One region of the Pseudomonas sp. S04 genome, then DNA from elsewhere that is predicted to be linked to it. Evidence: predicted binding sites of a transcription regulator. Region 1 holds the regulator's gene; each other region holds the start of a gene.
The links. The regulator sigma-54, encoded in region 1, starts transcription at its own class of promoters, with help from an activator protein. The targets are predictions, from matches to a motif close to ANTGGCATNNANNTTGCTNT.

Region 1 (2,201 bases):
CGGCGACATCAAGCAGATCATCCATCACCTCAAGGCCAAGGGCATTGGCGTGCTGATCACGGACCACAACGTGCGTGAAACCCTGGACATCTGCGAAACCGCCTACATCGTCAACGATGGTCAACTGATCGCAGAAGGTGACGCTGAAACCATCCTGGCCAACGAACTGGTCAAGGAAGTGTACCTGGGCCATGAGTTCCGCCTTTAAGCTGCGAGGCGTCTGGTCTGCCGGCAGAGCGGATTGTCAATGAAAGCCTTAATATTTTTATTGTCATGACGCTCTAGGCAAACACTTCAGTTTCAGGCATATAATTTGCTTAAGTTTGGCGCTCCGGCGCCCTGTAGTGGATGGCGCACGTGCGCCGGCGAATAAGGTGTTAAGCCCCAGCCATGAAACCATCGCTAGTCTTGAGAATGGGCCAGCAGCTGACGATGACACCGCAGCTGCAACAGGCCATCCGCCTGCTCCAATTGTCGACCCTGGACCTGCAACAGGAAATCCAGGAAGCCTTGGAGTCAAATCCAATGCTCGAACGCCAGGAAGAAGGCGACGACTTCGATAACGCCGACCCGATGGCGGACAACATCGAGCACAAACCCAACACCGACGTCCAGGAACCCTCCTACCAGGAAACCGCCCCCACGGTGGATAACCTCGAGGAAGGAGAATGGAACGAGCGCATTCCCAATGAACTACCGGTCGACACCGCCTGGGAAGACGTCTACCAGACCAGTGCCAGCAGCTTGCCCAGCAACGATGACGACGAGTGGGACTTCACCACCCGCACCTCCGCCGGGGAAAGCCTGCAGAGCCACTTGCTCTGGCAATTGAACCTGTCCCCGATGTCCGACACCGATCGCCTGATCGGCGTGACCCTGATCGACTGCATCAACAACCAGGGTTACCTGGACGAAACCCTTGAGGAGATTCTCGAGGCATTCGACCCGGAACTGGACATCGAGCTGGACGAAATCGAAGCCGTCCTGCACCGCATCCAGCAATTCGAACCCGCCGGCATCGGCGCCCGCAACCTGGGCGAGTGCCTGTTGCTGCAATTGCGCCAGCTGGCCGCCAAGACCCCTTGGCTGGCAGAAGCCAAGCGCCTGGTCAGCGATTACATCGACCTGCTCGGCAGCCGCGACTACAGCCAACTGATGCGGCGCATGAAGCTCAAGGAAGACGAACTGCGCCAGGTCATCGAACTGGTCCAGAGCCTCAACCCGCGACCTGGCTCGCAGATCGAGTCCAGCGAAGCCGAGTACGTGGTGCCGGATGTGATCGTGCGCAAGGACAACGAGCGCTGGCTGGTGGAACTGAACCAGGAGTCGGTACCGCGCTTGCGGGTCAATCCCCAGTACGCCGGATTCGTCCGTCGCGCTGACACCAGCGCCGACAACACCTTCATGCGCAATCAGTTGCAGGAGGCGCGCTGGTTCATCAAGAGCCTGCAAAGCCGCAACGAAACCCTGATGAAAGTGGCCACCCAGATCGTCGAGCACCAGCGCGGCTTTCTCGAATATGGCGACGAGGCGATGAAGCCGTTGGTCCTGCATGACATTGCCGAAGCGGTAGGCATGCACGAGTCGACGATTTCCCGGGTCACCACGCAAAAATTCATGCATACCCCGCGCGGTATCTATGAGCTGAAATACTTTTTCTCAAGCCACGTCAGCACCTCCGAAGGCGGCGAATGCTCGTCCACGGCGATCCGCGCGATCATCAAAAAACTGGTTGCCGCGGAAAATCAGAAAAAGCCGTTGAGTGACAGCAAGATCGCTGGTTTACTGGAGGCACAAGGTATTCAGGTAGCCCGTCGTACCGTCGCCAAGTACCGCGAATCCCTCGGGATCGCGCCTTCGAGTGAACGCAAGCGATTGATGTAACGGGCCACGCCACAGCGTTCCAGGGTGTTTTCGAAATCTTTCGCAGACACCCTAGTGGCAGGCAACTCGGCCTGCCGCCTTATGCACTGGCAACGAAGGAGAAGCTGTATGCAAGTCAACATCAGTGGACACCAACTGGAAGTTACCGAACCTCTGCGCACCTACATCGGCGAAAAACTCGACCGGCTGGAGAGGCATTTCGACAAGATCACCAACGTGCAAGTCACGATGAACGTCGAGAAGCTGTTGCAGAAAATCGAAGCCACGCTGCATATCCCCGGCGGAGAAGTAGTCGCCAATGCCGAGCATACGGACAT
Region 2 (2,201 bases), 890 kb from region 1:
GATATAGGCATGGGGCTTGGCCTTGATCCGTGCGCGGAACTGTTCGATCTCGGCCGCCGTCGCTGCCGGTCCGACCAACATGCCGTAGCCGCCGGAGCCCTGGGTTTCCTTGACCACCAGCTCGGGCAGGTTGGCCAGCACGTGGGACAGTTCCGCCGGGTTGCGACACTGCCAGGTCGGCACGTTTTTCAGGATCGGCTCCTCGTCGAGGTAGAAACGGATCATCTCGGTGACGAACGGATACACCGACTTGTCATCCGCCACACCCGTGCCGATGGCGTTGGCCAACACCACATTGCCGCTGCGATAGGACGCCAGCAGGCCGGGAACCCCGAGCATCGAGTCCGGGTTGAATGCCAGCGGATCGAGGAAGGCGTCGTCGAGCCGCCGGTAGATCACATCGACGGCCTTGGGGCCATCGGTGGTGCGCATGAAGACTTTGTCGTCACGCACGAACAGGTCCGCGCCTTCCACCAGTTCCACGCCCATTTCCCGGGCCAGGAAGGCGTGCTCGAAAAACGCACTGTTGAAGCGTCCCGGGGTCAGTACCACCACGCTCGGATTATCGATGGGGCTGGAGCTTTTCAGGGTGTCGAGCAGCAGGTTCGGGTAGTGGTCGATGGGCGCAATACGCTGGGCCGCGAACAGCTCAGGGAACAGGCGCATCATCATCTTGCGGTCTTCGAGCATGTAGCTCACGCCGCTGGGAGTGCGCAGGTTGTCTTCCAGCACGTAGTAGCTGCCGTCGCCATCGCGCACCAGGTCGACCCCGGAGATGTGCGAGTAGATGTCGCGGTGCAGGTCCAGGCCCTGCATGGCCAGTTGGTACTGTTCGTTGGCCAGCACCTGCTCGGCCGGGATGATGCCTGCCTTGATAATGCGTTGTTCGTGATAGAGGTCGGCGAGGAACATGTTCAGCGCCTTGACCCGCTGGATGCAGCCACGCTCGACAATCCGCCACTCGCTGGCGGGGATGCTGCGCGGAATGGTGTCGAAGGGAATCAGGCGCTCGGTGCCCTGCTCGTCGCCATAGAGAGTGAAGGTAATCCCGGCGCGATGAAACAACAGATCGGCCTCGCGTCGGCGTTGAGCCAGCAGCTCGTCAGGCGTTTGGGCCAACCAACGGGCGAATTCTCGATAATGCGCGCGGACCTGGCCGCTGGCATCGTACATCTCATCAAAATAGGTGCGGATCATGCCGTACTCCTTGTCACCCGGACACCTTGGCATCGCAAGGCCCGTGCCAGCGGCATAAACCCTTTAGTATCAACCAGTTGGATTTTCACCCCGAAGGCTTCGCACCAATCCCGTGCAGCAAACGCCCCCACCTGATCGCCCGCGCTTCATTGCGAAGCAATGCTTATGGCTATTAGCAGCATAGCCATAGTTCATTTCACTGCCCGCCTAGGCACGCGGATAATTGGCCCATCACGCAGCAAGCGGCACCGCTCGCTTGCTGGCTACCCCTCTTCCCTTTTGGCCACCTGCTCAGGTGGCTTTTTTTTGCCTGGCGTTTGCCCCAGCCCAAATGAAAACGGCCGACCCAAAGGGTCAGCCGTCGCTGAGTGATGTCGCTATTCATAGTGTTATGCGAGTTGCCCTCGTACCTCCTGCTTGACGCCCCAACCTTCGATAATTCCCCCCAAAGGCTCGACCACCGCCTCAAAGTCCTGTTCAAAATCGCCAATGCCGCCGTAGGTGGCGTACATCACCTTGCTCAGTTCCAGGTACCAGGCACCGTCGTCGCGCACACTGATCTGTGCATTCAAGGATTCACCGCGAAATTGTCCTGCCGCCCTGCGTGCCCCCTCCTCGTCGGGGAAAATGGCGTAGAACTCGATGGGATGGAACCGTGAAAAATCAAAACCGCCTTCTTTCATGCGGCGCAGCACGCTGCTGCTGATGTCTTCTTGATAGGCTGTGCTCATGAAACGTCCTCCTACTTCCAATGGATAGACTTTCCGTACTCCACGCGCCGGCAACCGAATGGTGCAGGCGCTACGGCAATCAGATTGCCGCCGGGACACAAGCATGTAGCTGACAAGACCAGACCTTAGCGATCCATTCGCTGATCTCGCTTGCAGAGTAGCTCCAACTCGGAGCGCGTGCCAAGGCCTGGTTACAGAAGGGATTATGGAATCGGGGAGATGCTGAGGATTTGAATGCTGTTCTGATCTTTGAGGCTCTTGAGCGTCGGGTCG
Region 3 (2,201 bases), 1.1 Mb from region 1:
GGCAACCACACCCGAGGCGATGCCCAGGGCGCTAGGTTTGCCGTGGGTCAGCCACTCGGCCAGCATCCAGCCCAGGGCAGCGGCAGCGGTTGCGATCTGGGTTACCAGCATCGCCATGCCGGCAGTACCGTTGGCCGCCGCGGCGGAACCGGCGTTGAAGCCGAACCAGCCAATCCACAGCATGGCCGCGCCCATCAAGGTGTAACCGAGGTTGTGCGGAGCCATTGGGGTGGTCGGGAAACCCTTGCGCTTGCCCAGCACCAGGCAGGCCACCAGACCGGCGATACCGGCGTTGATGTGCACCACGGTGCCGCCTGCGAAGTCCAGGACGCCCCAGTCCCACATCAGGCCACCGGGGCCGGACCAGACCATGTGCGCGATCGGTGCGTACACCAGGGTGAACCACACACCCATGAAGATCAGCATTGCGGAGAACTTCATCCGCTCGGCGAAGGCACCGACGATCAGCGCCGGGGTGATGATGGCGAAAGTCATCTGGAAGGTGATGAACACCGCTTCAGGGAACAGTGCCGCCGGCCCTGTCAGGCTCGCCGGGGTGACACCGGCGAGGAACGCCTTGCCCATGCCGCCGAAGAACGAGTTGAAGTTGACGACGCCCTGCTCCATGCCCGCGGTGTCGAACGCAATGCTGTAGCCATAAATGACCCACAGGATGCTGATCAGACCGGTAATGGCGAAGCACTGCATCATCACGGAAAGAATGTTTTTGGAGCGCACCATGCCGCCGTAGAACAGCGCAAGGCCGGGAATGGTCATGAACAGCACCAAGGCTGTCGCGGTCAGCATCCAGGCGGTATCGCCGGAGTTGAGGACTGGAGCCGCCACTTCGTCTGCCGCCATGGCCAGGCTGGGCATTACGAGGGACAACAGGGCTCCTAGCCCTGCGAATTTACGCAGAGTCATATTGTTTTCTCCTGGGGCGTTGGGGTTGTGGCGGCTTAGATCGCGTCGGTATCGGTTTCGCCGGTACGGATGCGAATAGCCTGTTCCAGATTGACCACGAAAATCTTGCCGTCACCAATCTTGCCGGTGTTGGCCGCCTTGGTTATCGCCTCGATAACCCGGTCCAGATCCTTGTCGTCAATGGCGACATCGATCTTCACCTTGGGCAGGAAATCGACCACGTACTCCGCGCCGCGATACAGCTCGGTGTGACCCTTCTGCCGACCGAAGCCTTTGACCTCAGTGACGGTAATGCCCTGCACGCCGATCTCGGACAGTGCCTCGCGGACGTCATCCAGTTTGAACGGCTTGATGATGGCAGTGACTAGCTTCATGAAAACTCTCTCCCGAATTGGTGGACTTGCCCCAGGAAAACAAACCCGACTCAAGTCTAAGCGCAGTGCCTGGCTTTGTAACGCATCGTCGGCCGTACCTGCCCGACTGACGCCAGTTAACCGCTGCCGACGAAACTCCCCGTTTCGCCTGCCGCACTGCATTCGTCACAGCGACTGCATCAGTGCATGGGTTACTCAAGCCTTAGCAGAAAGCTTGCCATCTCCAGAAAAACCACTGATTTCAATCTCTTGCCTTTAAACCCAGGCCATTGCAGAAATGCGCGCCCAGAGATACGCACAATAACGGTGCGCCGACAGACGGACCGATGCGCGAAAAGCGTGCGCCGCACCGGGATAAATGAGCCTGAACACTGCGTGATACACTGCCCGCCATCAGTTTAAGGACTCCCTACATGCTCGCGCCCAAAGACCTCCTCGACGCCCTGAGCGGCCACGCCTCCCGCCTGTTCAGCGGCGACACCCCGCTGCCCAAAAGCGAAATCGAAAGCCAGTTCAAGGCCCTGCTGCAAAGCGGCTTCAGCAAGCTGGACCTGGTCAGCCGGGAAGAATTCGACAGCCAGATGATCGTCCTGGCCCGCACCCGGGCACGCCTGGAAAGCCTTGAAGCGAAAGTCGCGGAGCTGGAAGCCAGGCTCAATCCGCCTGCCGAGTAATTCCCTGCCCCTTGTGGGCACTGGCTGATCACACTGTGGGAGCCTGCTCGAGATGGACATCAACGATAACGCGTCAAGCCTGACTCAACGCGTCGCCCTCGAGTTCTTCGCGAGCAAGCTCGCTCCTACACGAACGCCGCGCAGGCCACCGGCAACATCCTGCGAACGTTTGGCGCGTCTCGCGCGGTGCTAAAACACCCCCTCGCAACTACCCTTGAACAACCGCAGG
Region 4 (2,201 bases), 1.8 Mb from region 1:
TGCGGCACCACCTTGAGCAACAGGATAGCGCTGACGATCACCGCGACCAGGAGCACCGCCAGCGGGTAGGTCATGGCTTTACGCACCCGCGCCTTGAGCCGTTGAGTTTTTTCCCGGTAACTCGCCACCCGCTCCAGCAAGGTGTCGAGGGCGCCGGCCTGCTCGCCGGCGTCAATCAGGTTGCAGTAGAGCTCGTCGAAGTGTTGCGGCTTTTTGCGCAGGGCGGTGGTCAGGCTGCTGCCGGCCATCACGTCCTGTCTCAAGTCCTCCAGCAGGCCCCGCATGCGTGGGTTGTCGAAGCCTTCGGCGATGATGTCGAAGGCCTGCAGCAGCGGCACACCGGCCTTGAGCATGGTCGCCATTTGCCTAGTGAAGAGCGCGATATCCTGGGCAGTAACCCGTTGGCCAGCGCTGAACAGGGGGGCGAATTTTTTGCGTACCTTGCCCGGGATGATGCCGCGCTGGCGCAACTGGGCCTTGATCAGGGCCGGAGTCTGCGCGCTCGATTCGCCGGACATTTTGCGGCCTGTTCTATCGGTGCCTTGCCAGGCGTACAGGCTGACCTTTGCTGCTTTGACCGCCATGACTCAATCCTTGATGACCTGTCGGGTGTTTGCCGGCGGACGCCGCGGCAAATCTGGCTTGCGCTGCAAAGCCTAGCCAAGGCCGGACGCTGTGGGCGCGCGCTGCAGTGACAAATAGTGTCAGTTAGTGCGGTTTTGCAAAGCCCTGGATGCGCGAAACCAGGTTTTGCTGCCCGGTTTGCAAGGGCTGGCGGACTTGGCATGGGCTGTGCGTTATCTGCTGCCGAGCATGAGCCTTCGCCTCATGCAGAAAGGGAGTTGTAGCGATGAAGGGACAAAGGGGATTCAGCCTGATCGAACTGCTGGTCGTGGTGGCGATCATTGGCATTCTGGTCACGGTGGCGTTGCCGCTGTATTCCAAATATCAGGCGCGGGCCAAGGTCACGGCCGGACTGGCCGAGATCTCGGCGCTCAAGGTGCCATTCGAAGACGTCATCAACCAGGGGGCTGATCCGACCCTGGAACGACTCGGCGCCAGCGAGATCACCAGCCATTGCACCGTCTCGGCGGCGGGCAGTGGTGCTTCCGGGCTAGGCAGCCTCGGCTGCACCCTGGTCAATGCGCCAGGCCCGGTGCTCAACCGCACCCTCACCCTTTCACGCACCGAGGCGGGCGGCTGGAGTTGCGCGACCACGGTAGCTGCGGACTACTCCCCCAAAGGCTGCACCACCAGCGAGGGCTGATTCCGGCAACTTGCATGTCGAGAATGTCCGGGTCATGCAAATTGCATGATTCCGGGTTTTTGATTATTTTTTAAGTTATTGATAATTAAGGAGTTATTCCGAAGGTCAAAGTTGGCACAGCGTTCGCACTATTACCGGTAACCCTGCTGAGAAGGCAAACAGCAGACTTTCTGGAAAAACAGGAGTTACCCGTATGAAGAAGTTCGCTATCGCTACCGCAACTGCTACCGCTCTGACCCTGACTCTGGCCAACGCAGCTTTTGCGCAGACCACCCAAAACACCCAGTCGCCAATGGTGCTGGCTGCCGGTGAAGTGACCGAGGCGAAGGAAGCGACTTCCGACACCTGGATCACCACCAAAGTGAAGGCTGACCTGGTCACCGAGAAAGGCATTCCGGGTACCGATATCAAAGTCGAAACCAACAAAGGTGTGGTATCGCTGTCTTCCACCACTGCGGTGACCGAGTCGCAGAAAGCCACTGCGGTGAAAATCGCGAAAAACATCAAGGGCGTCACTGCCGTATCGGCTGACGGTCTGAAAGCCGAGTAAGGCGCAGGCTTCTCGCCTGGACTGGGAGAAGAAGCGGCAGGTGAGCCGAGTCATGCACCTGTCGCGACTCTAGTGTTCATGCGACCGACCACAGGGATGTGGTCTCCACAGGCCCCGACATTCGTGTCGGGGCCTGTTTTATTGGGCTGCGATAAAGTTGCGCGAGCCTTGGTTATTCAGCGTCCAGGTGCAGCGGCGTGATGACCCGGCCATCACTTTCGGCCTGACCCAGGTTGGCATCGATGAAGTACACCCGGTCATCGGCCAGTTGGCCCTTGTCCACCAGGTAGTCCTTGATGCTGCTGGCGCGGTCCTGGCCCAGTTGACGCAACAGCACATCGCTGCCCGCCCAGAACGTGATGACCCCTTCACGCATTTTTGCGG

Region 2: PspS04_RS08250 (circularly permuted type 2 ATP-grasp protein) is a predicted target of sigma-54. The motif match lies at 1,229-1,248, and genes of this name have one in related genera.
Region 3: glnK (P-II family nitrogen regulator) is a predicted target of sigma-54. The motif match lies at 1,501-1,520, and genes of this name have one in related genera.
Region 4: PspS04_RS23420 (pilin) is a predicted target of sigma-54. The motif match lies at 780-799, and genes of this name have one in related genera.

Annotation. Positions count from the first base shown of each region.
Region 1 covers NZ_CP019427.1:970,746-972,946, reverse strand. Annotated here, with positions in the region: gene lptB (LPS export ABC transporter ATP-binding protein) at 1-208, shown strand, start outside; gene PspS04_RS04120 (RNA polymerase factor sigma-54) at 391-1,884, shown strand; gene hpf (ribosome hibernation-promoting factor, HPF/YfiA family) at 1,993-2,201, shown strand, end outside.
Region 2 covers NZ_CP019427.1:1,856,449-1,858,649, reverse strand. Annotated here, with positions in the region: gene PspS04_RS08250 (circularly permuted type 2 ATP-grasp protein) at 1-1,197, opposite strand, end outside; gene PspS04_RS08245 (ribonuclease E inhibitor RraB) at 1,587-1,928, opposite strand; gene PspS04_RS08240 (hypothetical protein) at 2,132-2,201, opposite strand, start outside.
Region 3 covers NZ_CP019427.1:5,924,719-5,926,919, forward strand. Annotated here, with positions in the region: gene PspS04_RS26655 (ammonium transporter) at 1-924, opposite strand, end outside; gene glnK (P-II family nitrogen regulator) at 960-1,298, opposite strand; gene PspS04_RS26665 (accessory factor UbiK family protein) at 1,712-1,972, shown strand.
Region 4 covers NZ_CP019427.1:5,257,346-5,259,546, reverse strand. Annotated here, with positions in the region: gene PspS04_RS23425 (type II secretion system F family protein) at 1-584, opposite strand, end outside; gene PspS04_RS23420 (pilin) at 851-1,267, shown strand; gene PspS04_RS23415 (BON domain-containing protein) at 1,461-1,817, shown strand; gene PspS04_RS23410 (DUF748 domain-containing protein) at 1,990-2,201, opposite strand, start outside.